Regions from separate parts of the Vogesella sp. genome, predicted to be linked through region 2. Evidence: riboswitches for the same ligand, from Rfam matches in the RefSeq annotation. Region 2 holds a riboswitch; the other holds the start of a gene.
The links. Region 2 has a riboswitch for glycine ahead of gcvT (glycine cleavage system aminomethyltransferase GcvT). Riboswitches for the same ligand answer to the same signal wherever they lie in the genome.

Region 1 (15,977 bases), on a different contig from region 2:
AGCGCCATGCGGGCCGCGTTGATGGCCTTGATCGACGCCATCGCGTTGCGCTCGATGCACGGCACCTGCACCAGGCCGCCTACCGGGTCGCAGGTGAGGCCCAGGTTGTGTTCCATGCCGATTTCGGCGGCGTTTTCCACTTGCTCCGGCGTGCCGCCCAGCACTTCGGCCAGGCCGCCGGCGGCCATCGAACAAGCCGAGCCTACCTCGCCCTGGCAGCCCACTTCGGCGCCCGAGATCGACGCGTTCAGCTTGAACAGGATGCCGATGGCGCCGGCGGTCAGCAGGAAGCGTACGATCCCGTCGTCGTTGGCACCCGGAATGAAGCGGGCGTAGTAGTGCATCACCGCCGGGATGATGCCGGCCGCGCCGTTGGTGGGTGCGGTCACCACGCGGCCGCCGGCGGCGTTTTCTTCGTTGACCGCCAGCGCGTACAGGTTGACCCAGTCCATCACGGTGAGCGGGTCGCGCAGCGCGGCTTCCGGCGAGGCCAGCAGCTTCTGGTACATGTCGGCAGCGCGGCGTTTTACCTTCATGCCCCCAGGCAGGATGCCCTCGCGCTCGCAGCCGCGCTTCACGCAGCCTTGCATCACGCGCCAGATGTTGAGCAGGCCGGCGCGTACTTCGTCTTCGCTGCGCCAGGCCAGTTCGTTTTCCAGCATGATCTGGCTGATCGATTTGCCGTGGCGCTGGCACAGCGCCAGCAGCTCGGCACCGGTCTTGAACGGGTGTTTCAGCTCGGTGACGCCGGGTGGGGTGAAACCGGCGTCGATGGCGGCTTCGTCCACCACGAAGCCGCCGCCCACCGAGTAATAGGCGCGCTTGGACAGGCTGTCGCCGTTGGCCGCAAACGCTTCGAAGATCATGCCGTTGGGGTGGTAGGGCAGCGCTTTGCGTTTGTGCAGGATCAGGTGTTCGCCTTCGACAAAGGGCACCACGTGGCTGCCCAGCAGGCGGATGGCTTTGTCGGCACGGATGGCGGCCAGCATACCGTCTACCGCGTCGGTATCGACCAGGTCGGGGTGTTCGCCCTGCAGGCCCAGCAGCACGGCGGTGTCGGTACCGTGGCCTTTGCCGGTGGCGCCCAGCGAGCCGAACATCTCGGCTTTCACGCTGGCGGTGGCGGCCAGCAGGCCGTCTTTTTCCAGCCGCGCTACAAACTGGCGGGCGGCACGCATCGGGCCAACGGTGTGGGAGCTGGACGGGCCGATGCCGATCTTGAACAGGTCGAATACGCTGATAGCCATGCTGCTTCTCTTTTTATGGTGCGGGCGCGGGTGGCGCCACGGGTGTTGTCTGTCCGGCCGGGTGGGCCATGGTGGGTGGGTGCTGCCGGGGCAGCGGCGGCATTGTACTGAGCAATGCCGCCGCTGTGTGCACTACCGATGCTGCAGTGCGTTTTAACGATACACAGGGAACGCCGCGCACAGTTCGGCCACCTGGCGCCGTACGCGGGCGGCGACGTCGGCGTTATCGATATCGTCCAGGATGTCGCATACCCAGTGCGCTACCTGGCCGGCTTCGGCGCTGCCGAAACCGCGGCTGGTAATGGCCGGGGTGCCGATGCGGATGCCGCTGGTCACAAACGGGCTTTGCGGGTCGTTCGGCACCGCGTTCTTGTTGACGGTAATGCAGGCCGCGCCCAGCGCCGCGTCGGCGGCCTTGCCGGTCAGGCCCTTGTCGATCAGGCTCAGCAGGAACAGGTGGTCGTCGGTTTTGCCGGATACCACGGTATAGCCGCGCTGGCGGAACACCGCCACCATGGCGCGGGCGTTATCCAGCACTTGCTGCTGGTAGGCTTTGAACTCGGGTTGCAGCGCCTCCAGGAAGGCCACTGCCTTGGCGGCGATCACGTGCATCAGCGGGCCGCCCTGGATGCCGGGGAAAACCAGCGATTGCAGTTTTTTCACCAGCGCCTCGTCCGGGTTGGCCGCCAGGATCAGGCCGCCACGCGGGCCGCGCAGGGTTTTGTGGGTGGTGGTGGTCACCACGTGGGCGTGCGGCAGCGGGCTGGGGTAGAGCCCGGCCGCCACCAGGCCGGCGACGTGCGCCATGTCCACAAACAGCCAGGCGCCAACGCTGTCGGCAATCTGGCGCATGCGCGCCCAGTCCACCACCAGCGAGTAGGCGGAGAAGCCGGCTACCAGCATCTTGGGCTGATGCTCGACGGCCAGCCGTTGCACCTCGTCGTAATCGATGGCGCCGCTTTCCGTGTTGATGCCGTATTGCACCGCCTTGTAGATCTTGCCGGAAAAATTGACGCTGGCGCCGTGGGTAAGGTGGCCGCCGTGGGCCAGGCTCATGCCCAGGATGGTGTCGCCCGGTTGCAGCAGCGCCATGTACACGGCGGCGTTGGCCTGGCTACCGGAGTGCGGCTGCACGTTGGCGTAGCGGGCGCCAAACAGCTGGCAGGCGCGGTCGATGGCCAGCTGCTCCACTACATCCACGTGCTCGCAGCCGCCGTAGTAGCGCTTGCCGGGGTAGCCTTCGGCGTACTTGTTGGTCAGTTGTGTGCCTTGTGCCTGCATTACGCGCGGGCTGGTGTAGTTTTCCGAGGCAATCAGCTCGATGTGGTCTTGCTGGCGCTGGTTTTCGGCCTGGATGGCGGCCCACAGTGCGTCGTCGAAGCCGGCAATCTGCATGTCTTGCGTGAACATATCTGTCTCCATGTCGTGTCTGGCTGCTGGCAGCAGCCGTGTGCATGGCTCTTTGGCGGGTGCCCAGGGTGCCGCGTGACGGCAGGGGCGGGCGGGGCATGGCTGGCACAAAGGCGACGGCACCCGACCGGCCATGCCGGACGATGCCCCCTCTGTCCCTTGTGCCTGAGATATTGCGGCGCGCGATTGCGCACCGGGTGTCCTTCGGCGAGGCGGCTTTGCGGCCAACCTTCTCTCCAGAGTGCCTCGCGTCCACAGTTCTTTTGCCTGAGAGTTTCCGGGGCGATTCCCCTTCGGCGCTGCCGCGTAGGCAGTCTCTCCTGTGGCCGCGGCCGTGGCTGTCGCGGTGAGCTGCAGTCCGGCCTGGCTTGCAGAATCTAGAAGACCGCGCTTGCCGCTGTCAATGCGTGCGGCAGATTTATCGATGTGCGAACGCAGCAAAACGCCCCCGCAGGCAACAGCCGGGCGGGGGCGGGGTGGTGCGGGCAAGGGTCGCTCAGAACATGCCGTTGCCGTTGGCGTCTTTGGCCGGCACCGGCTGGATCACGTCCCAGTGCTCGGCAATCTTGCCGTCCTGCACGAGGAAGATGTCCACCACCGCCACGCCCAGATCGCCGGGCTTGTCCTGGCTGTGCACGTGCAGCATCACCAGGTCGCCGTCGGCCAGCACGCGCTTGATGCTGGCGCGGCTTTGCGGGTTATTGGCGCGGATCCAGCGTACGTAGTCTTGCAGCGGCGCGACGCCGTTGGCCACCTCCGGGTTGTGCTGGATGTAGCCGGGTGCCAGGTAGCTGGCTGCCTGTTCTGCATCCAGCCGGGTGAAGGCGGCATCGTAAAAGGCCAGCACCAGCGCCTTGTTGGCGTCTTCGCGCGGGCCGGCCAGCGCCGGCAGAGCGCTGGTAGCCAGGCCTGCGGCCAACAATGCCGCGCTCAGCAGGCGCTTCATTGGGCGGCAGCTACGGTAAAGCGCTGGCGATGGTGACGTGCCTGTTCGGCCTCGTCCACGATGGCTACCGCCAGGTCGGCCACGCTGATGCCGGCCGGCGCGTCGCCGTCCATCAGCAGTTCGTTGGCGCCCAGACGGTACTGGCCGCTGCGCTCGCCCGGGGCCAGCATGGCTGGCGGCGATACGAATACCCAGTCCAGCACGGTTTCGTCTTGCAGCTTGTTCAGCGCCTGGCGTGCACCTTCGGCGCCTTCCTTGTATTCGGCCGGGAAGTGCGGGGTGTCGATCAGCTGCAGGCCCGGTGCCACGTACAGGCTGCCGGCGCCGCCTACTTCGATGAAGCGTGCCACGCCGGCGGCCTTGGTGCCGGCCACAATGGCGTCGTGGCCTTGCAGGAACAGCGTGCGGATGTCGGCTTTGTCCCAACCCGGGTTGAAGGCGCTGATCACCACGTCGTGGCCGGCCACGTCACGGGCGATGGCGTCGGCGTCGTAGGCGTTGCTGGCCTTGACGGTGAGGTTGGCCGCAGCGGCAACGCGTTCCGGGCGGCTGACCAGGGCGGTAACGTGATGGCCGCGGGCCAGAAGTTCCTGTTGCAGGGCTTGGCCGACAAAACCGCTGGCGCCGATGAGTGCGATGTTCATGCTGTGTCCTTTCGGGTGGGGGAGGGGAATGACTGCATGGTAGATCACCCGGTTTTGGCTGATAATCCGCTGTAAAATTCAATAATTGTTAAGCTGAGGTTGATGATGGAAGCGCTACGCAGCATGGCGGTGTTTGCCGCCGTAATCGAACAGGGCTCGATGAACGCGGCCGGGCGCGCGCTGGGCATGACCGCGTCGGCCGTTAGTCAGCATGTGCGGCTGCTGGAGCAGCAACACCAGGTGGCGCTGCTGCACCGGACCACCCGCAAGCTGACGCTTACCGAGGCCGGCAGCGTGTTTTACCGCAGTTGCGCTGCCATGTTGGCCGCAGCGCGTGAAGCCAGCGTGCAGATGGCGGCATTGCGCGACGAGCCGGTGGGCGAGCTGCGCATTGCCGCGCCCAGCGGTTTTGCCGGCGGGGTACTGGGGCAGGCGCTGGCGCCGTTACTGGCGGCCAACCCCGGCCTCAGCCTGCGCCTGTTTTTCCAAGACGAGATGATCGACCTGGTGCAACACCGCATCGACCTGGCATTGCGAGCCGGTAATCAGTCCGATTCCACGCTGGTGGCGCGCCATCTGGCCGACTGGCCGTTTGTGCTGGTGGCGGCGCCGTCGTATCTGGCGGCGCGCGGCGAGCCGCAGCAGCCGGGCCAGCTGTACCAGCACGACTGGATAGGCCTGGAGCAGGACCATGGCCTGACGCCGCTGCGCTTGCAGCGAGAGGGCGACGTGGAAGTGCTGCGCTTGCAGTGCCGCATTGCCAGCAACAGCATGCTGTCGGCACGGGCGTTTGCGCTGGATGGCATGGGTATTTCGATGCAGCCGGCACCGGAAGTGGCAGGCGAGCTGGCCGCCGGGCGCTTGCAACGGGTATTGCCCGAGTGGCAGGCACCGGCGCTGCCGGTGTACGCCGTCACGCCGCGGCGCGACGTGCTGCCGGCCAAGGTGCGGCACGCTATGGCATTCTTGCAACAGAAATTCACTCGCGGCTGATGAAATAATGCGCAAAGATTGACATCGTCATGGATGTTGCTTGCTTGAAAACTTGTATGTACTGCCATTTTTGTCTAACAAACATATAGAGTCTGTGTGATATCGATGTCTTGCTGCTTTATGGCTATCAATTACGTAGTAAATTTAATAAAAATACTTAAAGGTTAGGTGAATCGATCGCTTTTAATCGCCAGCCAGCATTTTTATGGGCTGTTCTTCAAGTATTTTGTATGCAAATTGTTTTGTGTTGTACCGCGAATCTGGCTAGCGAGCTTGGTAGTACCATCCCGCAGTCCGAATAACACGTCACTAATGACAAACAGGGGAAGCTCCGATCATGACACTACGCACGCGCTTGATGGTTTTTGTGCTGCTGGTACTCACCGCTTTGTCGGTGGTGTTCTGTACCGTGGCGTACTGGAAAATGAGCTCTGCGCTGGAGCAGGAAATCCAGAACGAGATCAAGATGGCTGCCGACAACAAGGTGAGCTTTGTCAGTGAATGGGTGGATAGCCGCCAGAAAATCGTAGGTTCGGTACTGCCGCGCTTCGGCACCGGCGAACTGAAACCGATGCTGGACCAAGCCCGTGACGCCGGTGGCTTCGACGACATGTACGTCGGCCAGCCGGACAAAACCATGACCCAGTTCAGCGGTGCTGCTCCGGTACCGCCGGGCTACGACCCGACCGTTCGTCCGTGGTACATCGCAGCCAAGGATGCAGCCGGCCCGATCGCCTCGCCGCCGTACATCGATGCCGCCACCAAGCGCCCGATCATCACCTTTGCCCAGGCACGCAAAGATGGCGGTAATCTGGTTGCTGTTGCCGGTGGTGACGTTACCCTGGCGCGTGTGGTGCAAGAAGTCACCGCCGCCAAACTGCCTGGTGATGGCTACGCCTTCCTGATTACTGCCGAGGGCGACGTGATTGCCCACCCGCAGAAGGATTCCGGCCTGAAAAAGGTAAGTGAAGTGATCGGCGGCTTGGATCTTGGCGCGCTGAGCAAGGATGGTCAGATCCAGAAGGCTGACATCGACGGCGCAACCAGCCTGATTGCCCTGTACCCGGTTCCGAAAACCAGCTGGCTGTTTGGTGTGGTAGTTCCGGAAGCCGCGGCACTGGCACCGGTGAAGCAGCTGCTGACGGTGATGCTAGGCTTGGCCGTTGCCGGCCTGCTGTTGGCAGGTATTCTGGCCTACGCCGGTGTAGCCAAGATGCTGGCGCCGCTCAACGTGCTGCACAAAGCCATGGCCGAAGTGGCCAGTGGCCAGGGTGACCTCACCAAAACCCTGCCGGTGGGCAATCGCGATGAAGTAGGGCAGATTGCCGAGGCGTTCAACCAGTTTGTTGCCAAGCTGCGCGAAATGTTCATCACCGTGCGTGAGGAGTCGGAAGCGCTGGCGCGTGATGCCGCCGACCTGAACCGGGTGGCCGAGCAGATCGCCCAGGATTCGCGCGTACAGTCCAGCGAGCTGTCGGCCACTGCGGCGACCATCGAGGAAATCACCGTCAGCATCAACCATATTGCTGACCACGTGGGCGAGACCGAGGCACTGGTATCGCGTTCGCGCAGCAACTCGGTGGAAAGTTACCGTGCCATGACCGAAGTGGAGCGTGAAGTGCAGTCCATCCTGCACGCGGTATCGTCGCTGCATGGCGTGATGGGCAGCCTGTCCGGCCAGTCCGAGCAGATCAAGGGCATTGTTGGTGTGATCCGCGATATTGCCGACCAGACCAACCTGCTGGCGCTGAACGCCGCCATCGAAGCGGCCCGTGCCGGCGAAAGCGGCCGCGGCTTTGCCGTGGTAGCCGACGAGGTACGCAAGCTGGCCGAGCGCACCGCTACCGCCACCGTGCAGATTGCCGAGATGATCGACACCGTGATCCGTCGCACCGGCGAGGCCATCAGCCACGCCGACGTGACCAACGAGAAAGTGAGCTCTGGCGTGACCCTGTCGCGTGAAGCGGCCAGCAAAGTAGAAGAGATCAAGCACAGCGCAGAAGAAATTTCGTCGCGCATGAGCGAAATCACCTCGTCCACCGCCGAGCAGGGCGTGGCTACTAACGAAATGGCCCGCAGCGCCGAGCGCGTGAACGTGATGGCACAGCAGACCGATACCAGCCTGCAAGAAGCGCTGGCCACGATCAATACCTTGGCTGCACGTGGTGACGAGTTGAAATCGCTGGTTGCCAAGTTCCGCCTGTAACCATTCAGTACCTAACCACACAAGCCCGGCATGCCGGGCTTGTAGCTTATGCAGAGGCAGCTATGCAAGACCCGTTGGCCCAGGTGGCTATTGATGATGTGATCATTCTGGATGGCGCGATGGCGTCCGAACTGGAGCGTCGCGGCTGCGACCTCAACGACGCGTTGTGGTCGGCCCGCGTGCTGCTGGAAGCGCCGGAACTGATCCGCCAGGTGCACTACGACTACTACGCCGCCGGTGCCGACGTGGCCACCACGGCCAGCTATCAGGCCAGTTTCGAGGGCTTTGCCAAGCGCGGCATCGGCCACGAGCAGGCAGTGGCACTGATGCAGCAATCGGTACGGTTGGCGCAGGAAGCACGCGATGCCTTTTGCGCCGATGCGGCCAACCTGGCTGGCCGTAAACGGCCGCTGGTGGCGGCATCGGTCGGCCCCTACGGTGCCATGCTGGCCGATGGTTCCGAATACCGTGGTGGCTACGGCCTGAGCGTGCAGCAACTGATGGACTTCCATCGCCCGCGCCTGGCGGCGCTGCTGGCAGCCGGCCCCGACTTGCTGGCCGGCGAAACCTTCCCTTGCGCCGAAGAGGCGCTGGCGCTGGCTACCTTGCTGCGCGACGAGTTTCCCGACGCCCGCGCCTGGGTGAGTTTTTCTTGCCGCGATGGCGCCAGCCTCAGCGACGGTACACCGCTGGCCGACGCAGTAGCGGCGCTGGCTGACTTCCCGCAGATTGTGGCTGTCGGCGTCAACTGCACTGCGCCGCGCCACATTGCACCATTATTGGGCGAGGCGGCACGGGTTTCGGGCAAACGTCTGCTGACTTACCCCAACTCGGGCGAGAGCTACGACGCCACTACCAAGACCTGGCACGGCAGCAGCGACCCCGGCGCTTTTGCCGACGCCGCGCGCCAGTGGCGTGCCGCTGGCGCCGCCTGCATTGGCGGCTGCTGCCGCACCACGCCGGAAGACATCCGCTCGCTTAGCGCCTGGCTGCGTCCGCAACGCTAAGCCCGCACCGGGTGCCTGCCGCGCAGGCTGGCCTAAACAACCCTGTTTGCCCTGCAAGCAGGGTTTTGTTTTTACAGGATATTTTCGGGCGCGGGTGCTTGCCGGTGTCGGGTAGGTGTGGTGCGGGCAGGAGTGGGTAAGTCGTAACAAGGGCTGTCTGCGGTGCGGACAGCCCTTGATGCGCTTGGGGCAAGGCCGCGGCACATCTCCGCCCTTACCATGCCGCGCACTGGCGGGTGTTGCGGCCAACCTTGCCGCTCTGCCGGGCGCGGCCATTTGCCTGGGCCCCCGCATATTGCCACCGCTGCCAGCCGGTGCCGGCGTTGGCAAGCTTGTTGCTTGCTGCAGTGCAGCGTCCGCCTGCTTACCCGGCGGGCAGGGCGCGGTCCTGACAACTGCAAGCGGTACTACCATGACAAGCGAAAGCAAGTGCCTGAAAAGCGGACACAATCCGCTGGCACACACCTGGGCAGAAGACCTGCTGGCCTTCCTGATCGGCACCTCCTTCATCGGCCTGGGCATGGCCATGTTCGCGCAGGCCGGCCTGCTTACCGGCGGCACCGCCGGTATCGCCTTCCTGCTGCACTACTACAGCGGTGCCTCCTTCGGCTGGCTGTTCTTCATCATCAACCTGCCGTTTTACTGGCTGGCGCTGCGCCAGATGGGGCGTGCTTTCACGCTGCGCACTTTTGTGGCCGTGGGCCTGGTGTCGTTGTTTTCCAGCCTGCACCGCACGCTGTTTCCGTTTGCGGGCAATCTCAATCCTTACTACACCGGCTTGCTGGGCGGCCTGCTGATTGGCATGGGCCTGATTGCCTTGTTCCGCCACAAGGCCAGCGTGGGCGGGGTCAATATCCTGGCGCTGTACGTGCAACAGCGCTACGGCATGCGTGCCGGCAAGTTGCAGTTCGGTTTCGATTTGCTGGTGATGGCGGGCGCGCTGTTGGTGGCGGGTTGGCCGCAATTGCTGGGCTCGCTGATCGGTGCTGCCGCCATGAGCCTGGTGATCGGTTTTTACCACCGGCCGGATCGTTACATAGCCCAGTCCTGACGCGGCAGGGTCAAAAATTGCGGTACTGCCTGCTTGTCATGGGGTAGGGGTGTGCCATGTGCCGCTTGCTTGGCTTTGTGGGTTGTAAATTGCTTTTTATTGTGGATATGCAACTACTTGATGCTTGTTAATTGTGAATGTTGGCAGTATTGGTAAAATGATGAAATTGTTGCATCGCAATAGAGATTCCGATATGACCGCTACTGCTTCTGCTTTGCCGCCACCGGCGGCTGACGACGCGCTGGGCCATAGCTGGCTGGAAGACGCGCTGGCCATTCTGGTAGGCACGCTGCTGATTTCCTTCGGCGTGGCCATGTTCAAGAGTGCCGGCCTGCTCACCGGCAGCACGGCAGGGCTGGCTTTCCTGGTTCACTACCAGACCGGCGTGCCTTTCGGCGTGGCCTTTTCGCTGATCAACCTGCCGTTTTACTGGCTGGCGGTGAAGCGCATGGGCTGGGTGTTTACCTTAAAGACTTTTGCTGCGGTGACGCTACTGTCGTTGTTTACCGGGCTGCACGCGCAGTTTGCCCATTTTGATGGCTTGAACCCGTTCTACAGCGGCCTGATCGGCGGCCTGATGATGGGCATGGGCTTTATCGCGCTGTTCCGGCACAAGGCCAGCCTGGGCGGCGTCAACATCCTGGCGCTGTTTGTGCAGGACCGCTACGGCATTCGCGCTGGCAAGCTGCAGCTGGGGTTGGACCTGGTCATCCTGCTGGCCTCGCTGTTCCTGGTGAGTGTACCGGCCTTGCTGGGTTCCATTCTGGGCGCTGCCGCGCTGAACATGATCATCGCCATGAACCACCGGCCGGATCGCTACATCGGTACCTGATGCCCCGGCAGGGCGTGAAAAAGCCAGACAGTGCATACTGTCTGGCTTTTTTCATGCGGCCTGCACGTTGCGGGCGGCTTATGCCACAAACCGCATCTTGTAGCTCTTGGCCTTGATCTTGCCCACGCTCAGGCGGTCGAAAGCCTGTTGCGCGATGTGGCGGTCCAGCGCCACGAAGGTGTTGAACTCGAACACGGTGATTTTGCCCACTTGCGTGCCCTGGATACCGCCTTCGCCGGTGAGGGCGCCCAGGATGTCGCCCGGGCGCAGCTTGTCACGCTTGCCGCCGGCAATCTCCAGCATCACCATCGGCGGCAGCAGCGGGCCGCCCGGCGCCGGTTTCAGGTCGGCCAGGTCTTCCCAGGCCAGCTCGGCTTTCTGGTATTCCTCGATGCTGGCGGCGCGGCGGGCGTCGCTGGGGCTCACCAGCGTCAGCGCCAGGCCGTGCTTGTCGCCGCGGCCGGTACGACCGATACGGTGAATGTGCACTTCCGGGTCATGTGCCACGTCCACGTTGATCACCAGGTCCAGGTCCTTGATGTCCAGGCCACGGGCGGCCACGTCGGTGGCGACCAGCACAGTGATGGTCTTGCCGGCAAAGCGGGCCAGGATCTGGTCGCGGTCGCGCTGTTCCAGTTCGCCGTACAGCGCTTCGGCGCTAAAGCCGGCTTGTTGCAGTTCGGCTACCAGCTCCTTGCAGCGCTGCTTGGTGTTGCAGAACGCCAGGGCAGAGGTTGGCCGCACGCTGTGCAGCACGCGGGCGACTACGTCCAGGCGGTCGTCCGGGTCGATCTCGTACCACCATTGTTCGATCTGGCCGGCGTCGTGCAGCGCTTCCACTTTCACCAAGTGCGGCTGCTTCATGAACTGCTCGGCCAGCTTGCGGATGTTGTCCGGGTAGGTGGCGCTGAACATCAGCGTCTGGCGGTTGCGCGGGCAGGCGCGCACGATGCCGACGATCTCTTCGATGAAGCCCATGTCCACCATGCGGTCGGCTTCGTCCAGCACCAGCGTTTTCACGCCGGCCAGCTCCAGCGTGCCACGCGACAGGTGGTCTTGCAGGCGGCCCGGGGTACCCACCACGATGTGGGCGCCGTGTTCCAGCGACGCGCGTTGCGGCGCCATCGGCGTGCCGCCGCACAGGGTGATGACCTTGATGTTGTCGATGCAGCGCGCCAGACGGCGGATTTCCTGCGCCACCTGGTCGGCCAGCTCGCGGGTGGGGCACAGCACCAGTGCCTGGATGGCAAACCAGCGCGGGTTGATGTTGGTCAGCAGGCCCAGACCGAAGGCGGCGGTCTTGCCGCTGCCGGTCTTGGCTTGGGCGATCACGTCGCGGCCGTCCAAGATGGCGGGCAGGCTTTCCGCCTGGATGGCGGTCATGCTGGTGTAGCCCAGGCTATCGAGGTTGGACAGGACTTCCGGCGGCAGTTGCAGGGTGCTGAATTTGGCTTTGTTCACAATGACTTGGCGTTAGGTTGCGTTGGCAAGGCGCGGAGTGTAGCAGCTAGCGGCCTTGCGGCCAACCTTGCTGGTGCGATGTCAGCGCGGCGGGCGGGCTACCAGCCGCAACAGCTGGCCGTTGCGGTCGTCGGCAAACTACAGCGCACCGTCGGCTGCCTGGGCAATTTCCACCGTTGCAGCCTGCCTGGGTGCACTCAAGGGAATGCGTGTTGGTACTGGGCTGGGCTACAACTACGGCTAACGCATTCTGAGCAGCGGTATGCAGCTTGACCCAGCACGCGACGATGAAACTAATTTGCGCAAGCTGCAGCTTGGTCGCTTAGACGTCGCAGTCATGGAAAAAGCAGTGGGCGACTATCTGCTGCGCATGCCCCGCATTCAGTTGGGGCGCCGTTGCGTTGGGGAGGGCAAGTGCTGGCGCGGCTGCCGTTGACGATAGGTTTTACCATTGGGTCTAAGCAAAACTATTGGGCACGGCAATTCAAAGCGGGCTATGCGCAAGTTGCGCCAGAGCGATCGTTATCGCCAGTTGGCCCACAGTGCAGGTTTGCATGAATACCTGCTAGCGTAATGGCAGCACGCAGTTGCTGCATACAAGCGGCCTAATCACGGTTGGCCGGGTGTTCGGGGCAGCTGAGCAGGTGGTCGTTCACCACGCCGGTAGCCTGCAGGAAAGCGTAGATCACGGTGCTGCCGACAAAATTCATGCCGGCTTTCTTCAGCGCCTTGCTTACCTGGTCGGACAGCGGCGTGCTGGCCGGTACCTCTGCCAAAGTAGCCCAGTGGTTCTGCACCGGCTGGCCGTCCACCTGCGCCCACAGCCAGGCGGCAAAGCTACCGTGTTCGCGCTGCATGGCCAGAAACACCCGTGCGTTGCGGATGGCGCTGTTCACTTTCAGCCGGTTGCGCACGATGCCCGGGTCCTGCAACAGGCGCTCGACGTCGGCGTCGGTCATCGCCGCTACCTTCACCGGATCGAAGTCATGGAACACGCGGCGGTAATGCTCGCGCTTGCGCAGGATGGTGATCCACGACAGCCCGGCCTGCGCGCCTTCCAGTATCAGCATCTCGAACAGCTTGTGGTCGTCGTGTACCGGTTTGCCCCATTCGTGGTCATGGTAGGCCATGTATAGCGGGTCGTCGCCGCACCAGCCGCAGCGTGTCAGTTCAGTCATGCATTTTCTCCAGGTCTTCCAGTGCCAGCAGCAAGCGCAGGCGGTCGTCGCGCGCTACCTGCTGCCAGTGGCGGCCGCTCAGCGCGCCTTCCAGCGCCCATAGCAGGTTCAGGCTGGCGTGTTGCCCGCTGCGCTTCACTTGCAGGTAAGCAGCAACGGCGCCCAGCTGGCGCAAGGCGGCAAGGTCGGCAATGCCGGCGGCCTGCAACAGCCGCCACGAGGCCGGGCCGAGGTTGGCGGTAGCGTTCATGCCGCCAGTGTAACGCGGCGCTGCTGCCAGCGTGGTGTCAGTGGCATGGCACAAACCTTGCTGCGTATGTGGCCAATCCACCCGAAGGACAGGTTACCCATGTTAAGCGTCATGCTGGTCAACGATGGCTCCGGCAAGGCCGCCGCGCTGAAGGAAGCGCTGGCGGCGGCAGGCGTGCGCGTGGTGGCCGAGGTGGCGGCCAACCTGCAGCTGGCCGACATGTTGGCTGCGGCCCGGCCCGACGTAGTGCTGATCGACAGCGACGCGCCGTCGCGTGACATGCTGGAGCAGGTGTGCGTGATGGGCGCCCGCCACGGCCAGCCGGTGGTGATGTTCACCGACGACAGCCGCCGCGACACCATCCGCGCCGCGCTGTCGGCCGGCGTGGCCGCCTACGTGGTGGGCAGCGTGGAAGCCGCCCGCATCCAGCCCTTGCTGGAGGTGGCCATCGAGCGTCACCAGCTGGAGCAGACACGGCGTAGCGAGCTGGCCAGCGCGCAGCAGCAGCTGGCCGAGCGCAAGGTAATCGAAAAAGCCAAGGGCCTGCTGATGCAGATGAAAGGCCTGGACGAGCAGACCGCCTACAAGCAGCTGCGCGAACGCGCGATGCAACAGCAAAAGCGGCTGGCCGACGTGGCGCAGGAGATCATCAGCCTGGCCGAATGGCTGCAAGGCTGAGCTGCGCTGGTGCGTGGCCGCGCTATTGCGGTGCACAAACTACGCCGGCAGGTAGCAAAACACGGTTTCAAGGCTGGCACGGCACTTGCTGACGTGACAGCAGGCGCAAGGTAGCGCCAACACATTCAACAGGAAGGTGCCAACGGCGGCGCAAGCCTGGGAGTACGGACAACGGCGTCCGTTGCCCTTTCTGACGAGAGGGCGACGGACGCTTTTCTTTTGTGGCTACCGCTTAGGAGCAAACATGAAAACGCGTCAGCAACCCGATACCCACACCCTGGCGGCCGCCCGCCGCGACTTTCTCAAGGGAGCCTTGTCACTGATGGCCTCTACCGCCTTGCCCGCCGGCTTTGCCCTGCAAGCGCTGGCTGCCCCTGTGGGCAAACCGGAAAAAACCGAAGTCAAGGTGGGGTTCATCCCGCTGACCGACTGTGCTTCGGTGATCGTGGCCTCGAAGATGGGCTTCGACAAGAAATACGGCATCACCATCGTGCCGTCCAAGGAAGCCAGCTGGGCGGCAGTACGCGACAAGCTGGTCAACGGCGAGCTCGACGCCTCGCACGCGCTGTACGGCATGATCTACGGCGTGCACCTGGGCGTGGGCGGCCCCAAGAAAGACATGGCGGTGCTGATGACGCTGAACCAGAACGGCCAGGGCATCACGCTTTCCAACCAGCTGAAAGAGAAGGGCGCCACCACCGGCCCGGCGCTGGCCAAACTGATCAAGGCCGAGCCGCGCGAGTACACCTTTGCCCAGACTTTCCCCACCGGCACCCACGCCATGTGGCTGTATTACTGGTTGGCCGCGCACGGTGTGAACCCGCTGACAGACGTGAAAACCATCGTGGTGCCGCCGCCGCAGATGGTGGCCAATATGCGCGTAGACAATATGGACGGCTACTGCGTGGGCGAGCCGTGGAACGCCCGCGCCATCGCCGACGGCATCGGCTTCAGCGTGGCCACCACGCAGCAGATCTGGCCCGACCACCCTGAAAAAGTGCTGGGCACCACCGGCGACTGGGTGAAACAGAACCCCAATACCGCCCGTGCGCTGGTGGCAGCGCTGCTGGAAGCCTCGCGCTACATCGACGACGTGAAAAATCGCGCGGCAGTAGCCAAGCTGATCGCCGACAAGGCCTACGTCAACGCGCCGGAGCCGGTGATCGAAGGCCGCTTCCTGGGCGCCTACGAAGACGGCCTGGGCAAGAAATGGCAAGACCCCAAGCTGATGAAGTTTTTCGACGGCGGCAAGGTCAACTTCCCCTACCTGTCTGACGGCATGTGGTTCCTGACCCAGCACAAGCGCTGGGGCCTGCTGAAAGCCGACCCCGACTACCTGGCGGTGGCCAAGCAGATCAACCAGATTGCTGTCTACAAAGACGCCGCCGCCATGGCCCGCGTGCCGGTGCCGGCCAGTGACATGCGCAGCAGCAAGCTGATCGACGGCGTGGTGTGGGACGGCAAGAACCCGGCTGCCTACGCTGCCAGCTTCAAGATCAAGGCCTGAGGAGGTGTGACATGACTGTTGCCAAACCCGTTGCGGCCAACCTGGCATTGCCGCGCCGCCGCAAGCCGGCGTCGCCGGTAGCCCGCCTGGCCGCCACCCCGCTGGTGGCACCGCTGGTGCCGCTGCTGCGCGCCGTGGTGCCGCCCTTGCTGGGCCTGCTGGCCTTTCTGTTGCTGTGGACGCTGGTGTCGCAGCTGAGCAAGGGCAGCTTGCCCGGCCCGGTCAGCACCTGGGCCTCGGCACGCGAACTGTTTGCCGACCCGTTCTACCAGAACGGCCCCAACGACCAGGGCATAGGCTGGAACATCCTGATGTCGCTGGGCCGTGTCGGCGCCGGTTTCGGCATGGCGGCGCTGGTGGGCATTCCGCTGGGCTTCATGATCGGCCGCTTCGATTTTCTGGCGCGCATGACGGCGCCGGTGATCAGCCTGCTGCGCCCGGTCAGCCCACTGGCTTGGCTGCCGATCGGCCTGCTGGTGTTCAAGGCCGCCAGCCCGGCGTCGATCTGGGTGATCTTCATCTCCAGCATCTGGCCGATGATCCTCAACACCGCCGCCGGCGTACGCG
Region 2 (15,977 bases):
CTACTGCAGCGCAACTCGCGCGAGTTGCAAGAGGCGGTGATGTCGATCCGCATGATGCCGATTGCGTTTGTGTTCAACCGCTTTCCCCGAGTTGTCCGTGATCTTGCCGGCAAGCTGGACAAGCAGGTGGAGCTGAAAATGGTGGGCGAAAACACCGAGCTCGATAAAGGCTTCATCGAGAAACTGTCCGATCCGCTGACCCACTTGGTACGCAACAGTCTTGATCACGGCATCGAGTCGCCAGAAGTGCGGCGTGCCAAAGGCAAGAAAGCCGTTGGTCTGCTGACGTTGCGTGCTTTCCACGAGGGGGGCAGCATCGTGATCGAAGTCACCGACGACGGTGCCGGCCTGCGTCGTGACAAGATTCTGGCCAAAGCTCGGGAAAGCGGGCTGCCGGTGTCGGATGCCATGAGTGACAGCGAAGTGTGGGCATTGATTTTCGAGCCGGGCTTTTCAACTGCTGCCGAGGTTACCGACGTATCTGGCCGCGGTGTCGGCATGGATGTCGTACGCAAGAACATTGTCGGGATGGGCGGTCGTATCGATATCAGCAGCATGGTCGATATCGGTACCACCATGACCATTCGCTTGCCGCTGACGTTGGCGATCATGGACGGCATGTCGATCAAGATTGCCGATGAAACTTATGTATTACCGCTGAACTACATTCTGGAATCGTTGCAGCCCAAGCCGTCCGAGGTCAAGACTATCGCCGGTCGCGGCCTGGTAGTGAGTGTGCGTGGCGAGTATCTGCCCATCATCGGGGTGGGTGAGTTCTTTGCCATCCAGCCGCAATTGGCGCAGCCGGACAAAGCCATTCTGATTATCGTCGAGTCTGGCGGCCAGAAAGTGGCGCTGATGGTGGACGAACTGTTGGGCCAGCAACAATTTGTCGTCAAGAACCTGGAAGCGAACTACCGCAAGGTAGAGGGCTTATCCGGGGCAACAATCATGGGTGACGGCCGGGTGGCCCTCATCCTGGATGTGGCCGCTATCGTGCGTGCCAATCTGCAGAAATCCCACGGCGAAGTGCTGATGGCTTAGCCGTGTTTACAGTAACAGATAAGGTGTCAGCCATGGACGCTAGCAAGAACGGGGAGACCGATAAGGTCAGGCGCGAATACCTGGTATTTACACTGGGTAACGAAGAGTACGGCATCGACATCCTCAAGGTGCAGGAGATTCGTGGTTATGACGCGGTGACGCGGCTGGCCAAGTCGCCGGATTTCATCAAGGGCGTCATTAATCTGCGTGGGCATATCGTGCCCATCGTGGATATGCGAATCAAGTTCGATGTTGGCAACGTCATTTATAATGACTTCACCGTTGTCATCATCCTCAATGTGCTGAATCGCACCGTAGGCATGGTTGTCGATGGTGTATCCGACGTGATCGAGCTGGCCGGAGATGATATCCGCCCGGCACCTGAATTCGGTTCAGTGATGAACACCAACTATATCCAGGGCTTGGGTGTGGTAGGTGAGCGCATGATCATCATGGTGGATATCGAAAAGCTGATGAGCAGTGACGAGATGGCGCTGATGGATGCCACCGTTGCGGCCAACGTTTAACACAGGGGACAAGCATGAAAGTCAAACAGCTATTGATACTCGGGTTCGGTGTGCTCCTGACCCTGATTGCGGCCTCCTCGATTCTGGCCGTCACGCGTCTGAACGCCATCATTGATAGTGGATGGGAGATTACCGAGAACCACATGCCGCGTGCGGCAGCCGTCAACAAGGTTTTTGATAATCTTAATGCGACAGCCCGTGGTGTACGCACTGCCATGCTGGCAGATGACCCGCAGATCGCACTGCAACAAGTCCGCGAGCTGGACGAGCAGTTGGGCAATATTGACGAAGCATTCGCTGTGCTGAAACAGCGACCGCCTGAGGACGAGTCGATTGCCATGCAGGCAGCTTTGCTGAAAGCCGATGCCGACTACCGCGCACGGCTCAAGCAGTTTGTCGCCCTGTTCAATGCCGGCCAGTTGCCAGAGGCGAAAACCTACCTGTTTACCCAGCTGCGTGAGGCGCAGATGGCTTACCAGAAGGCAGTGGAAGCGCTGGTGGCTTACGAAGAGGGCAATGCTCGTGAACACGGCGAGCACCTGCAGACGGAAGCCAAGTCATCGCTGCTGGTAACACAGGGGTTCCTGGCAGCTTCGCTGATTATCGGTTTGCTGGCAGCCTACTTGATTGGTCGCTCGCTGTTCCGTGTTATTGGTGGTGAGCCGTCCGAAGCGGCGCAGTTGATGAAAGAGCTGGCGCAAGGTGAGGTGACCAGCAGCCTGAATGTGACGGACAAAGATAACAGCAGCCTGTTCTATTACATCAAACAGGCCGCCGACAAGGCGCTGGAAAACATCCGTGTGCGCAATGCGCTGGATACTGCAGCCACCAATGTCATGATTGCCGACGCCAATGGCATTGTGGTGTATACCAACGGCGCAGTCATGAACATGCTGGCCGCTGCTGAAGCCGATATCCGCAAAGAACTGCCAGGTTTCTCGGCACGCAATATTATCGGCAGCAATATTGACGGCTTCCATAAGCGGCCCGAGCATCAGCGCAATATGCTGGCTACCATGCGCGGTTCGCACCAGGCCCAGATCAATGTAGGCGGCCGTTCCTTCACGCTGGTTGCCACCCCGATGACCAGTGCCGGCGGCAAAGCGATCGGCACCATTGTTGAATGGCAAGACATTACCGAACAGCTGCGCCAGCAGAACCTGGACAAGGAACGCCGTCTGGAAGAGCAGCGCCTGCTGGAAGAAAACACTCGCATCCGCAAAGCGCTGGACAACGTGTCGTCCAATGTGATGATCGCCGACAACAACCGTACCATCATCTACATGAACCGCAGTGTGCAGGAGATGCTGCAAACCGCCGAAGCCGATATCAAGCGCGTACTGCCCAACTTTGATACCCGCAAGCTGCTGGGTGGCAGCATGGACGGCTTCCACCGCAACCCTGCCCACCAGCGCGATTTGCTGGCCGCCCTGCAGACTACCCACAGCAGCCAGATCAATATTGGCGGTCGCACCTTCCGTTTGGTGGCCAATCCGGTGTTTAGCGATAGTGGCGAGCGTATCGGCTCGGTGGTGGAGTGGACTGACCGTACTGAAGAAGTGCGTGTCGAAAAAGAAGTATCCGAAGTGGTGGGGGCCGCGGCCAACGGCGACTTCAGCCAGCGCATTCCGCTAGACGGCAAGACCGGTTTCTTCGCTACCCTGTCAGGCCAGGTTAATCAGCTGATGGACGTGACCAGCCGTGGCTTGGGCGATATTGCCCAGGTACTGTCCGGCCTGGCTGCTGGTGATCTGACCCGTACCATCGAGGCGGAATACGATGGCATGTTTGGTCAACTGCGCGACGACACCAACCTCACCGTGTCGCGCCTGAAGGAAATCGTTACCAATATCAAGGAAGCCACCGACGCCATCAATACGGCGGCGCAGGAGATTTCTGCCGGTAACGTCAACCTGTCCAGCCGTACAGAGCAACAGGCCGCCAGCCTGGAAGAAACCGCGTCCAGCATGGAAGAAATCACCAGCACGGTGAAGCAGAACGCCGAGAACTCGCGCAAGGCCAACAGCCTGGCCGTGGGGGCTTCCGATATCGCTTCGCGTGGTGGCGACGTGGTAGGCCGCGTGGTGTCCACCATGAACGAGATCAACGAGAGCGCCACCAAGATCGTGGACATCATTAGCGTGATCGACGGCATTGCATTCCAGACCAATATCCTGGCGCTGAACGCGGCGGTGGAGGCCGCGCGTGCCGGTGAGCAGGGGCGTGGTTTTGCTGTGGTGGCCAGCGAAGTGCGCAATCTGGCACAGCGGTCGGCTGCTGCTGCCAAAGAAATCAAAGGCCTGATCGGCGACTCGGTAGAGAAAGTGGAATCCGGCACCCGTCTGGTGGACGAGGCTGGCCGTACCATGGAAGAAATCGTGTCCTCCATCCGTCGTGTGACCGACATCATGAGCGAGATCTCGGCCGCGTCGATCGAGCAGAGTTCGGGTATCGAGCAGGTGAACCTGGCCGTTAGCCAGATGGACGAGAACACCCAGAAGAATGCGGCGCTGGTGGAAGAGGCGGCTGCGGCAGCCGAGTCGCTGGAAGAACAGGCGGCCAACTTGCGTGATGCTGTTGCCATCTTCAAGGTAGACCAGCACGCCGCCAAGCCGGTGCGCAGCGAACGCAAGCCCGTTACCGTTGCCCGAGCTATTGCTGTTTCCGAACCGGTGCAACGCAAGGCGCTGCCGCTTAGCAACCCGCACCCGGTGCGTCCGGTGGCAACGGATGAAGGCGAGTGGGAGGAATTCTGAGCACTGCATCCGATCAGGACAGCGTCTTTGCGCGAGATCTTCACTTCACGGATGAAGATTTCCACATCGTGCGCGAGCTGTTGTACGACAGAACCGGCATTGCACTGACTGCTGTCAAGAACCACATGGCGTACGCCCGGCTGGCCAAGCACGTCCGCCGGCTGGGTGTGCGCCGTTTTTCCGATTACCTCGCTTTGCTACGGTCGGAAGAAGGTGCGAGTGAGTGGGAACACTTCATCAATGCGCTCACTACCAATCTGACCTCATTCTTTCGCGAAGCGCACCATTTCGACATGCTTGGGCAGCACGCGCAGCAACACGCTAGCAGTGGCGAGCCTTACCGAGTTTGGAGTTCGGCGTCTTCTACTGGCGAAGAGCCATATTCCATCGCGATGACGCTGGACCCTTTGCTGCGCGCAGGCAACTATCAGATTGTTGCTTCCGACATTGATACACATGTACTGCAGAAGGCTGCTACTGGCGTGTATGCGCTAGAGCGAATTGCCAAACTGAGCGACAGCCAGCTCAAGCAGTTTTTCTTGCGTGGTAAAGGCGTCAATGAAGGCATGGTCAAGATCAAGTCCGGTCTGATGCGGCATATGGAATTTCGCCAGATCAACTTGGTCGATCGCAGCTGGCCGGCTATCGGCCAGTTCGATGTGATTTTCTGCCGCAATGTGCTGATTTATTTCGATAAACCAACCCAGGCCGGTATTCTCGAGCATTTCGCTCAGTACCTTAAGCCGCACGGTCTATTGCTGCTGGGGCATTCCGAAAACATCCAGCACATTACCGAAACCTTCACGCCATGCGGCAAGACTGCCTACCGCCTGGTCAACGGAAGAACATCATGATTCAGGGCCGCAAGATACGGGTAGCGGTGGTCGATGACTCCACGCTGATACGCGAGCTTCTGGGCAAGATCATCAACGAACAGCCGGACATGGAAGTGGTGGCCTACGCACCCGATCCGGTGGCTGCGCGTGAGCGTATTCGTGAGAGCAACCCGGACGTTATTACGCTGGACGTGGAAATGCCGCGTATGGACGGGCTGGAGTTCCTGCGTCGCTTGATGAGCTTGCGGCCAACGCCGGTGCTGATGATCTCGTCGCTTACCGCAGCGGGCTCCGACACTGCGCTGCGCGCACTGGAGCTCGGCGCGGTGGACTGTATTGCCAAGCCACAGCTGGATATCAGCCGCGGCATGCTGGACTATGCCGAGATGATCTGCGACAAGATTCGTGGCGCGGCAGAGGCGCGGGTGCGCTTGCCGGCACGTTTCATCCCAAGGGATACGCCGCCGCCCGCAGCGCCGCCTCCTGCCAAGTTGGTCTGGCTCCGCCGCGATGCCGTCATCGTCGTGGGCGCCTCTACTGGCGGCACCGAGGCCTTGCGCGAGTTTTTGTCGGCGCTACCGGCCGACACGCCGCCTGTGCTGGTCGTGCAGCATATGCCGGAAAACTTCACGCTGTCGTTTGCCCGCCGTCTCGACCAGAGCTGCGCGATGACGGTATGCGAGGCTAGCCACGGCCAGCCGGTGCTGGCTGGCAACGTTTACATCGCGCCGGGTCACTCTCATCTCAGTCTGCGCCGTGCCGCCAACGGCAGTCTCGAAACCGTGCTGGACCAGAACGAGCCGGTCAACCGTCACCGCCCGGCCGTGGACGTGCTGTTCGACTCTGCGGCCAACTTGCTGGGCAAGCGTGCGGTTGGCGTGATCCTCACCGGCATGGGCAAGGATGGCGCCGCCGGCATGCTGCGCATGCGCGAAGCCGGTGCTTACAATATCGGGCAGGACCAGGCCAGCTGTGTGGTGTACGGTATGCCCCGTGCTGCTTACGAGATTGGGGCCGTGCACGAGGTAGTGCCCCTTGGGCAGATTGCCGAACGCCTGCTGGCCTATCTGGCTGGTAAAAGTACCAGGGAGAGTGTATGAGCAGCCCCGGTACTGCGCAGCACCGCTATTTCGACAAACAATTCAACCGCGCAGCCGCCAAGCTGTTGCCCGGGGAGTACCAGGCTGCCGAAGACGGCTTGTTGCTGGTGACCGTACTCGGCTCCTGTGTTTCGGCCTGCCTGCGTGACCGCAAGACCGGCATCGCCGGCATGAACCACTTCATGCTGCCAGACCAGGGCAGCAGTAACAGCGACCGCCTGATGCCGGCCCGTTTCGGTACCCATGCGATGGAATTGCTGATCAACGACATGCTGAAGCTGGGCGCCAACCGTAGCACACTGGAAGCCAAGGTATTCGGCGGCGGCAACGTCATTGCCGGCATGACCACGGTAAACATCGGCCAGCGCAATGCCGGTTTCGTGCGTGCCTTCCTGGCGCAGGAAAACATCCCCATCGTGGCGGAAGACCTGGGCCTGGACATTGCCCGCAAGATTTACTTCTTTACCGATAGCGGCAAGGTGATGGTGAAGAAGATCAACCCGCAGCAGACGCTGGTGCAGGAAGAAGAAAGCTACCGTCGCCGTATCGATCGCGATACCGAGCAGAAGCACGGCGGCGATATCGACCTGTTCATTTAGGGTTGCCAGCTTGGCATGCCGGATAAAAGGTTGGCCGCGGCCAACCTTTTTTGTGCCTAGCGTTCCAGTAGCGGCAGTTTGCCGCTTTGCGCGGCCCAGTGTTCGTGGTCCGGCAGCGGTGCCTTCTGGGTGGTGATCACCGGCCACTGCGCCGCCAGTTCGGCGTTCAGTGCCAGCATGTGGGCCTGGTCGGCCGGCAGGTCGCTATCGGTGGTGATGGCGTCAATCGGGCACTCGGCAATGCACAGCGTGCAGTCGATGCATTCGTCGGGGTCGATGGCCAGAAAGTTGGGCCCCTCGTGAAAGCAGTCCACCGGGCACACCGACACGCAGTCGGTGTATTTGCATTTGATGCAGGCTTCGGTTACAACGTGCGTCATCGTACAGCCCTCCGTGCGTGCTGGTTTCTTCTTCATTGTTGTCGTCTTTTTCCGCCATGTCAGCCTCGATTGTTCCCGTGGTACCGCGCCCTTACCGTGGCCGTTTCGCGCCCAGCCCAACCGGCCTGCTGCACGCCGGCTCGCTCAGTACCGCCGTCGGCAGCTATCTGGAAGCCTGGGTGCACGGCGGCGAGTGGTGGCTGCGCATCGAAGACCTCGATCCGCCTCGCGAAATGGCGGGTGCCGCCGATGCCATCCTGCGCACGCTGGACGCCTTCGGCTTCGAGTGGCAAGGCGAGCTGGCGTGGCAGCACGACCGCCACGAGCTGTACCGTGCCGCGCTGGCGCAGCTGATGGCGCAAGGGCACGCCTACGGCTGCGCCTGCACCCGCAAGGAAATTGCCGCCGCCGGCCTGCGCGGCCCCGACGGCATGGTCTACCCCGGTACGTGCCGTCACGGGGTGGCCGCCGGGCGCGAGGCGAGGGCGTGGCGGCTGCGCGTGCCCGACGCCGAGCTGGCGTTCGACGACCGTCTGCAAGGCCGCTACGCACAGCAGCTGCAGCGCGATATCGGCGACGTGGTGTTGCTGCGGGCCGATGGTTTCTGGGCCTACCAGCTGGCGGTGGTGGTGGACGACATCGCGCAGGGCATGACCGATATCGTGCGCGGTGCCGACCTGCTGGTGTCCACGCCGCGTCAGCTATGGCTGCGGCAATGCCTGGGCGGCGAGCCGGTAACGCATTGCCATCTGCCGGTGCTGACCAATGCCGCCGGCGAGAAACTGTCCAAGCAGACGCTGGCGCCCGCCATCGATGCGGCCAACGTGGTGCTGCAGTTGCGTCAGGCACTGGCCTGGCTGGGTCACCCGGTGCCGGCAGACGTACAGACGCGCGACGAGATCTGGCAGTGGGCGCGACAAAACTGGCAGCTGGGCAGGGTGCCGGCCGGGCCTATCGTCCTGGCATAGCCAAACAACGCTATAATTTTGTGCAAAGCAGCAGGGCCTCGGCGTCGGGGCCCTGTTTGTTTTATGGCGTAGCTGCAGGCCATGCAGCGCGTTACACCACGCTCCGGGACAGGGGCGGGTGTCAGGACATCAGCAAAAACCCGAGAACAATCAGGATTTTCCATGCCATACCCGTTTTACCGCACGCAGTGGGCGTGCCTTGTCGCTTTGCCGGTTTTCCCTGAGCTGAAAGGAGCGCGCCATGACTAAGGCCGCACCGGGCAAGCTCGGTTTCTGGATGTGTACCGCCCTGGTGGTGGGCAATATGATCGGCTCCGGCGTGTTCTTGCTGCCGGCCTCGCTGGCGCAGTACGGCGCCTCGTCGCTGATCGGCTGGACCATCACCTCGCTGGGCGCCATCTGCCTGGCGCTGGTATTTGCCAAACTGGCCACCCTGCTGCCGCACAAGGCCGGGGGGCCGTACGCTTACATCCATGAAGGTTTCGGCGATTTCGCCGGCTTCCTGATTGCCTGGGGCTACTGGATTGCGCTGTGGGCCGGCAACGCCGCGCTGACCGTGGCCGGTGTCAGCTACCTGGGGGTGTTCTTTCCGGTACTGAACCAGAGCAATCTGGCTGCCGGCGCCACCGCCATCGGCCTGATCTGGCTGGTGACCTGGATCAACAGCCGCGGCCCGCAAAGCTCCGGCCGTGTGGCGATCGTGACTACGCTGATCAAGCTGCTGCCGCTGGGCGGCGTCACCATCGCCGGCCTGCTGTACCTGAACCCCGACTTCGTACAGTTCAACCCGCAGCACAAGCCGCTTGGCGAGGCCATTCCCGCCACCATGGCGCTGACGTTGTGGGCGTTTCTGGGGCTGGAGTCGGCGTCGGTACCCGCTGGCGATGTGGACCAGCCGCAGCGCACCATTCCGCGCGCCACCGTGCTGGGTACCCTGATTGCCGCCGGCCTGTACATCCTCAGTACCATCGCGTTGCAGGGGCTGATGCCGGCCAGCCAGTTGGCCGCGTCCAGCGCGCCGTTTGCCGATGCTGCCCGCCAGCTGTGGGGCGACTGGGCCTACTACGCGGTAGGCCTGGGGGCGGTGGTATCGTGTTTCGGTGCGCTGAATGGCTGGTGCCTGATGCAGGGCCATATCCCGGCAGCCGCAGCGCGCGATCATTTGTTCCCGCATTTTTTCACTCGTGAGAATCGTGCCGGCGTCCCCATCGTCGGCCTGATGTTGTCTACCGTGCTGGTGACCATCCTGCTGGCCAGCAAATACGCGGGCGGCGATAGCGGCGTGCAGATTTTCGAGTTCGTGATTTTACTGGCCACCGCCACCACGCTGCTGCCGTACGCCTTCTGTGCCATGGCGCTGCTGGCGGTGATGCTGAAGCGCCATCGCCAGTTCAGCCGTCGCGACTGGTACGCGCCGCTGGCGTTCTCGTTTGGCGGCTTCATCTTTGCCATGTGGACTATTTACGGTTCCGGCGCCGAGGTGGTGATGTGGGGCGTGCTGCTGCTGCTGGCCGGCCTGCCGATCTACCTGTGGCAACTGCGCGAGCGGCTGGTCAAAGGCTAAACGTCGAGCAGCAGGGTAGCCTGCGGCCAACCTGACATCAGCCCGGCATGCTATGCGTGCCGGGCTTTTGGCTTGCCATTTGGCCTTCGCGTACCCTTGGCAGGCGCCTGCCATGCAGGCTGTGTGGCAAACGGTAGCGGGTGCCACAGTGCTACCAAATCCCGCTTGCCAACGCGGCTACCGGCAACGATAATGCGCGCATTCCGCAGGAGAGAGCGGTTTGCCCGCCGGGCAGAACCGCCGCCGAAGGCGCAAGTGCACCCGCAATCGCTCAGGCAAAAGGACTGCAAGAATCGGGGTTTTCCCCGCAGAATCTGGAGAGCGGCGCACAGGATGCGCCCACCGAAGGGGCTAACGGCGCAACGCCGGAAAATCTCAGGTGCAGGGACAGAGGGGTGTGAGAAACAGAGGAAACTCACGCTCGTACAAGGACCTGCCATGACAGCCCCGCAACGTACCCCCCTATACGAAGCCCATCTCGCGTCCGGCGCGAAAATGGTCGATTTTGCCGGTTGGGACATGCCCATCCATTACGGTTCGCAGCTGAAAGAGCACGAGATCGTGCGCAGCGACGCCGGCATGTTCGACGTGTCGCACATGACCGTGGTGGACATCACCGGTAGCGACGCCAAGGCCTGGCTGCAAAAGCTGATTGCCAATGACGTGGCCAAGCTGGGTTTCGAGGGCAAGGCGCTGTATTCCGGCATGCTGAACGAACAAGGCGGTGTGGTAGACGATCTGATCGTATACCTCACCGCTTTTGGTTTCCGGATGGTCGTTAACGCCGGCACCACCGAAAAAGACCTTGCCTGGATGGACAAGCAAGCCGCCGGTTTTGACGTGAAGCTGCAAGTGCGCCGCGACCTGGCCATGCTGGCCGTGCAAGGCCCCACCGCCATCGACAAAGTGTGCAGCGTGAAGCCGGCGCTGGCCGATAGCATCCGCGCCCTCAAGGTATTCCAGGGCCTGCCGTCCGGCGAATGGTTTTTTGCCCGCACCGGTTACACCGGTGAAGACGGCCTGGAAATCATGATCCCGGCTGCTGAAGCCATCACCTTCTTCAACCAGCTGAAAGACGCCGGCGTGGCCCCCATCGGCCTGGGCGCTCGCGACACGCTGCGCCTGGAAGCCGGCATGAACCTGTACGGCCACGATATGGACGAGACCGTCTCCCCGCTGGAAGCCGGCATGGGCTGGACCATCGCCTGGACCGAAGGCCGCGACTTCATCGGCCGCAGCGCGCTGGAAGCGCAAAAAGCCGCCGGCGTGGCCATGAAGCAGGTGGGCCTGGTACTGGAAGGCCGCGGCGTGCTGCGCGAAGGCCAGAAAGTCGTGGTGGACGGTATCGGTGAAGGCATCATCACCAGCGGCACCTTCTCGCCGACCCTCAAGCATTCCATCGCCATCGCCCGTGTGCCGGCTGCCACCGGCGCTACCGCCCAGGTGGACCTGCGCGGCACGCTGACCGACGTGCGTGTGGTGAAAATGCCGTTCGTGCGTAACGGCAAGAAAGTTTTTGAATAAGCTGGTGTATAACGACGGGGCGAGCAAGAGCCGGTCCCGGTACACCATCCAAGTCTATTTTTCTGGAGAGAAACGATGAGCAACATTCCTGCCGACCTGAAATACGTATCCAGCCACGAATGGCTGCGTCTGGAAGCTGACGGTTCCGTAACCGTCGGCATTACCGAACACGCGCAAGAGCTGCTGGGCGACATCGTGTTCGTCGAGCTGCCGGCCGTGGGCGCCAACCTGGCTGCCGAAGAGCAAGCCGGCGTGGTGGAGTCGGTAAAAGCCGCTTCCGACGTATACGCCCCGATCGCAGGCGAAATCCTGGAAGTGAACGCCGAGCTGGAAGCCAACCCGGAGCTGGCCAACAGCGAGCCGTACGCCGCGGGCTGGTTCTTCAAGATCAAGCCGGCCAACGCCGCTGATCTGGACGGCCTGCTGGACGCCGCTGCCTACGCAGCCGAAATCGGCGCCTGATGAAACGGCCCTGCCATCGCAAGATGGCGGGGCTTTTTTTTGCCGCGAATTTTTGCCACGAAACCCACGAAACAACACGAACGCTTCCATTGTTGACGTGTACTAGGCAAGCCATGACCTTGCCCGGATCATTTTGTGTCTTTTGTGGTTTTCGTGGCCAAGCAGTAAGCCGTTCGTGGCTAATCGATTAGACGGAATCGCAGACATGTCTCTCTCGCAACTCTTCCATCACCAAGAATTCATCGCCCGCCACATCGGCCCGTGCGATACCGAACAACAGCAGATGCTGGCCGAGATCGGCGCCAGCTCGCTGGAAGACCTGGTGGCACAAACCGTGCCGGCCGGTATCCGTTTCAACCGCGCCCTCGACCTGCCGGCTGCGCAGCGTGAAGTGGACGCGCTGGCCGACCTGAAGGCCGTGGCCAGCAAGAACGTGGTAAACAAATCGTTCATCGGCCTGGGTTACTACCCGGTGATCACCCCCGGTGTCATCCTGCGCAACGTGCTGGAAAACCCGGGCTGGTACACCGCCTACACCCCGTACCAGGCTGAAATCGCCCAGGGCCGCCTGGAAGCGCTGCTGAACTATCAGCAAATGGTGATCGACCTCACCGGTCTGGACATCGCCAACGCCTCGCTGCTGGACGAAGCCACCGCCGCCGCTGAAGCTATGGCGCTGGCGCGTCGCGTATCCAAAGTCAAAGCAGACCAGTTTTTTGTGGACAGCCGCGTGCTGCCGCAAACGCTGGACGTGCTGAAGACCCGCGCCGAATACTTCGGTTTCGAGCTGGTGCTGGGCCATCCGGAAGAAGCCGGCAACGGTGATTACTTCGGTGCGCTGTTCCAGTACCCGGGCGAAGCCGGCGACCTGCTGGACCTGACCCCGTACATCGCTGCCGTCAAAGCCAAGGGTGGCGTCGCCATCGTGGCTGCCGACGTGATGGCGCTGGTGGCGCTGAAATCGCCGGCCGAAATGGGCGCCGACGTGGCGGTGGGTAACACCCAGCGCTTTGGCGTACCGATGGGCTTCGGTGGCCCGCACGCTGCCTACTTTGCCTTCCGCGACGACATGAAACGCTCGGCCCCGGGCCGCATCATCGGCGTATCGGTGGATGCCAAAGGCAAGACTGCGCTGCGCATGGCGCTGCAGACCCGCGAGCAGCACATCCGCCGCGAAAAAGCCAACTCCAACATTTGTACCAGCCAGGTACTGCTGGCCAATATGGCCGGCATGTACGCCGTGTACCACGGCCCGGCGGGCGTAAAGCGCATTGCGCAGCGCATCCATCGCCTGGCGGCCATTTTCGCCCACGCGGTGAAAGCGGCGGGCGGCAAGCTGAAGTTCGAGCAGTTCTACGACACCGTACAGGTAGAGTTGGGTGCCCATGCGGCCAACGTGTACGCCGCCGCGCTGGCTGCCGGCATCAACGTGCGTGACGCCGGCAATGGCGTGCTTGGCGTGGCCTTCCACGAAGCCGCCACCGAAGCCGACCTGGCCAAGCTGATCGAAGTGTTCACCGGCAAGGCTGCCGACATCGCCGCGCTGGACGCAGCGGCTGCCGACGCCATTCCGGCCAGCCTGAAGCGCGAATCGGCCATCCTCAGCCACCCGGTGTTCAACCAGCACCACAGCGAGCACGAAATGCTGCGCTACCTGAAGAAGCTGGAAAACCGCGACCTGGCGATGAACCACAGCATGATCAGCCTGGGCAGTTGCACCATGAAGCTGAACGCCACCAGCGAAATGATCCCGGTGACCTGGCCCGAGTTTGCCAACATGCACCCGTTCGCCCCGCGCGAACAGGCTGCCGGCTACCTGGAAATGATCGAAGGCCTGCAGCAGCAGCTGATGGCCATCACCGGCTTTGACGCTATCTCGATGCAGCCGAACTCCGGCGCACAAGGCGAATACGCCGGCCTGCTGGCCATCCGTCGCTACCACGCCAGCCGTGGCGACGCGCACCGCACCATCTGCTTGATCCCGCAATCGGCACACGGTACCAACCCGGCTACCGCACAGATGCTGGGCATGCAGGTGGTGGTGGTGAAAACCGACGACAACGGCAACGTGGACATGGCCGACATGCAGGCCAAGGCCGAACAGCATGCGGCCAACCTAGGCGCGCTGATGATTACCTACCCGTCCACCCACGGCGTGTTCGAAGAATCCATCAAGGAAATCTGCGAACTGATCCACGCCAACGGCGGCCAGGTGTACATGGACGGTGCCAACATGAACGCGCAGGTGGGCCTGACCCGTCCGGCCGACATCGGCGCCGACGTGCTGCACATGAACCTGCACAAAACCTTCTGCATTCCGCACGGTGGCGGCGGCCCGGGCATGGGCCCCATCGGCATGAAAGCGCACCTGGCGCCGTTCATGGCCAACCACGTGGTGGCCGAAGTACCGGGTGCCGTGGCCGGCCAGAGCGCAGTATCCGCTGCGCCGTTCGGTTCGGCGTCCATCCTGCCGATCTCCTATATGTACATCCGCATGATGGGTGCCGAAGGCATGAAGCGCGCCACCGAACTGGCCCTGCTGAACGCCAACTACCTGAAGGACAAGCTGGCGGCCCACTACCCGGTGCTGTACACCGGCAAGAACGGCCGTGTGGCGCACGAGTGCATCATCGACCTGCGCCCGCTGAAAGCCGCTTCCGGCGTCACCGAAGTGGACGTGGCCAAGCGCCTGATGGACTTCGGCTTCCACGCGCCGACCATGAGCTTCCCGGTAGCCGGCACGCTGATGATCGAGCCGACCGAGTCCGAGTCCAAGGCCGAGCTGGACCGCTTCATCGCCGCCATGGTGTCCATCCGCCAGGAAATCGACGCGGTACAGAACGGCGTGTGGCCGAAGGACAACAACCCGCTGTGCAATGCACCGCACAGCAAGGCTGACATTGCCGGCGAGTGGACCCGTCCGTACAGCCGCGAGCAGGCATTCTTCCCGCTGCCGTACGTGCTGGACAACAAGTTCTGGCCGAGCGTGAACCGTATCGACGACGTATACGGCGACCGCAACCTGGTGTGCAGCTGCCCGTCCATCGACAACTACGAGTAAGCCCTGCCTATGCGGCCAACCCGCCAGGTTGGCCGCAGGCAAAGCAAAACCCCGCTAGCGCAAGCCGGCGGGGTTTTCTCATGGGGCTGGGGGAGGTGGCTAGCCGTTGAACGCAGCCAGCGTCTGGTTCAGGTTCTGCGCCAGTTGTTGCAGGCGGCGGGTTTCGGTTTCCACCTCGCGGGCGCTGTCCAGCGTATGGCGCGCCATGGCCGATACCTGGTCGGCGTTGCCGGCAATGTTGTGGCTGGCGCTGGCTTGCTCCTGCAGCTCGCGGTGGATCTGGTCCATGGTGGTGACGCTGGCACGGGTGCGGTCTTCGATCAGTTCGATGGCGCTGCCGGCCATCTGTGCTTGCTCGGAACCTTGCACCACCTGGCGGATACCGTCTTCCATGGCGCTAACGGCGTGTTGTGCCGAGGCCTGGATGCCGGACACCATGGTCTGGATTTCGGCGGTGGCGGTACTGGTACGTACCGCCAGGTTGCGCACCTCGTCGGCGACCACGGCAAAACCACGGCCGCTTTCGCCCGCGCGGGCGGCCTCGATAGCCGCGTTCAGCGCCAGCAGGTTGGTCTGCTCTGCAATGCCGCTGATCGCCTCTACCACCTTGCTGATCTGCATGGCGCTGCTTTCCAGCGAATGGATGACGCCCGATACGTGCTGCACGGCCTGGGTCGCCGCCACAATGGCGCCGGTTGCCTGCGCCACCGTCTGGCCACTGCTGCGTGCCTGCTCGCCGGCAGTCCGGGTGCTGGCCAGCGCGGTATGCGTGCCTTCGCTGACGGTGGCCACGCTATGACTCATCTGCTTGATGGCGGCGCTAATCTGCTCGGCCGAGCTGCTTTGTGTTTCGGCATCGCTACGGACACGGCCGGTGAGGCCGGCGATGCTACCGCTGGTGTGTTCCAGAGCCCCGGCCACCTCCTGCAGCTTGGCCACCAGTTTTTGTTGAGAAGCCAGCATGGCGTTGAAGGCACGGATGGACTGCGCCAGCTCCAGCCCGGCCTTGTCGTCTACACGCAGGCTGAGATTGCCGGTTTTGATGATCTGGTTCGCGGTATGCGTCAGCTGGCGTAGCGGGCGTACCAGCAACCTGCTTAACAGCGCTGCGTAAGCAATCAGTACCAGGGCTGCAATCAGCGCCAGCACACCGCTG

Region 1: linked by a shared signal. The riboswitch ahead of glyA (serine hydroxymethyltransferase) and the one ahead of gcvT (glycine cleavage system aminomethyltransferase GcvT) in region 2 are both predicted to bind glycine.

What each region holds. Positions count from the first base shown of each region.
Region 1 is NZ_JBKBHK010000012.1:604-16,580, forward strand. Features, by position in the region: gene ACK4FZ_RS13550 (L-serine ammonia-lyase) at 1-1,247, opposite strand, end outside; gene glyA (serine hydroxymethyltransferase) at 1,401-2,657, opposite strand; glycine riboswitch at 2,806-2,901, opposite strand; glycine riboswitch at 2,903-2,990, opposite strand; gene ACK4FZ_RS13560 (nuclear transport factor 2 family protein) at 3,154-3,603, opposite strand; gene ACK4FZ_RS13565 (NAD(P)-dependent oxidoreductase) at 3,600-4,247, opposite strand; gene ACK4FZ_RS13570 (LysR family transcriptional regulator) at 4,350-5,240, shown strand; gene ACK4FZ_RS13575 (methyl-accepting chemotaxis protein) at 5,578-7,446, shown strand; gene mmuM (homocysteine S-methyltransferase) at 7,509-8,453, shown strand; gene ACK4FZ_RS13585 (YitT family protein) at 8,866-9,504, shown strand; gene ACK4FZ_RS13590 (YitT family protein) at 9,698-10,336, shown strand; gene dbpA (ATP-dependent RNA helicase DbpA) at 10,415-11,797, opposite strand; gene ACK4FZ_RS13600 (DNA-3-methyladenine glycosylase I) at 12,403-12,975, opposite strand; gene ACK4FZ_RS13605 (TfoX/Sxy family protein) at 12,968-13,279, opposite strand; gene ACK4FZ_RS13610 (ANTAR domain-containing response regulator) at 13,325-13,903, shown strand; gene ACK4FZ_RS13615 (CmpA/NrtA family ABC transporter substrate-binding protein) at 14,148-15,410, shown strand; gene ntrB (nitrate ABC transporter permease) at 15,422-15,977, shown strand, end outside.
Region 2 is NZ_JBKBHK010000006.1:33,558-49,534, reverse strand. Features, by position in the region: gene ACK4FZ_RS09235 (chemotaxis protein CheW) at 1-1,044, shown strand, start outside; gene ACK4FZ_RS09230 (chemotaxis protein CheW) at 1,077-1,571, shown strand; gene ACK4FZ_RS09225 (methyl-accepting chemotaxis protein) at 1,586-4,327, shown strand; gene ACK4FZ_RS09220 (CheR family methyltransferase) at 4,312-5,181, shown strand; gene ACK4FZ_RS09215 (chemotaxis response regulator protein-glutamate methylesterase) at 5,178-6,263, shown strand; gene cheD (chemoreceptor glutamine deamidase CheD) at 6,260-6,862, shown strand; gene fdxA (ferredoxin FdxA) at 6,919-7,242, opposite strand; gene gluQRS (tRNA glutamyl-Q(34) synthetase GluQRS) at 7,320-8,210, shown strand; gene ACK4FZ_RS09195 (amino acid permease) at 8,452-9,774, shown strand; glycine riboswitch at 9,971-10,071, shown strand; glycine riboswitch at 10,079-10,175, shown strand; gene gcvT (glycine cleavage system aminomethyltransferase GcvT) at 10,213-11,298, shown strand; gene gcvH (glycine cleavage system protein GcvH) at 11,374-11,760, shown strand; gene gcvP (aminomethyl-transferring glycine dehydrogenase) at 11,966-14,821, shown strand; gene ACK4FZ_RS09175 (methyl-accepting chemotaxis protein) at 14,921-15,977, opposite strand, start outside.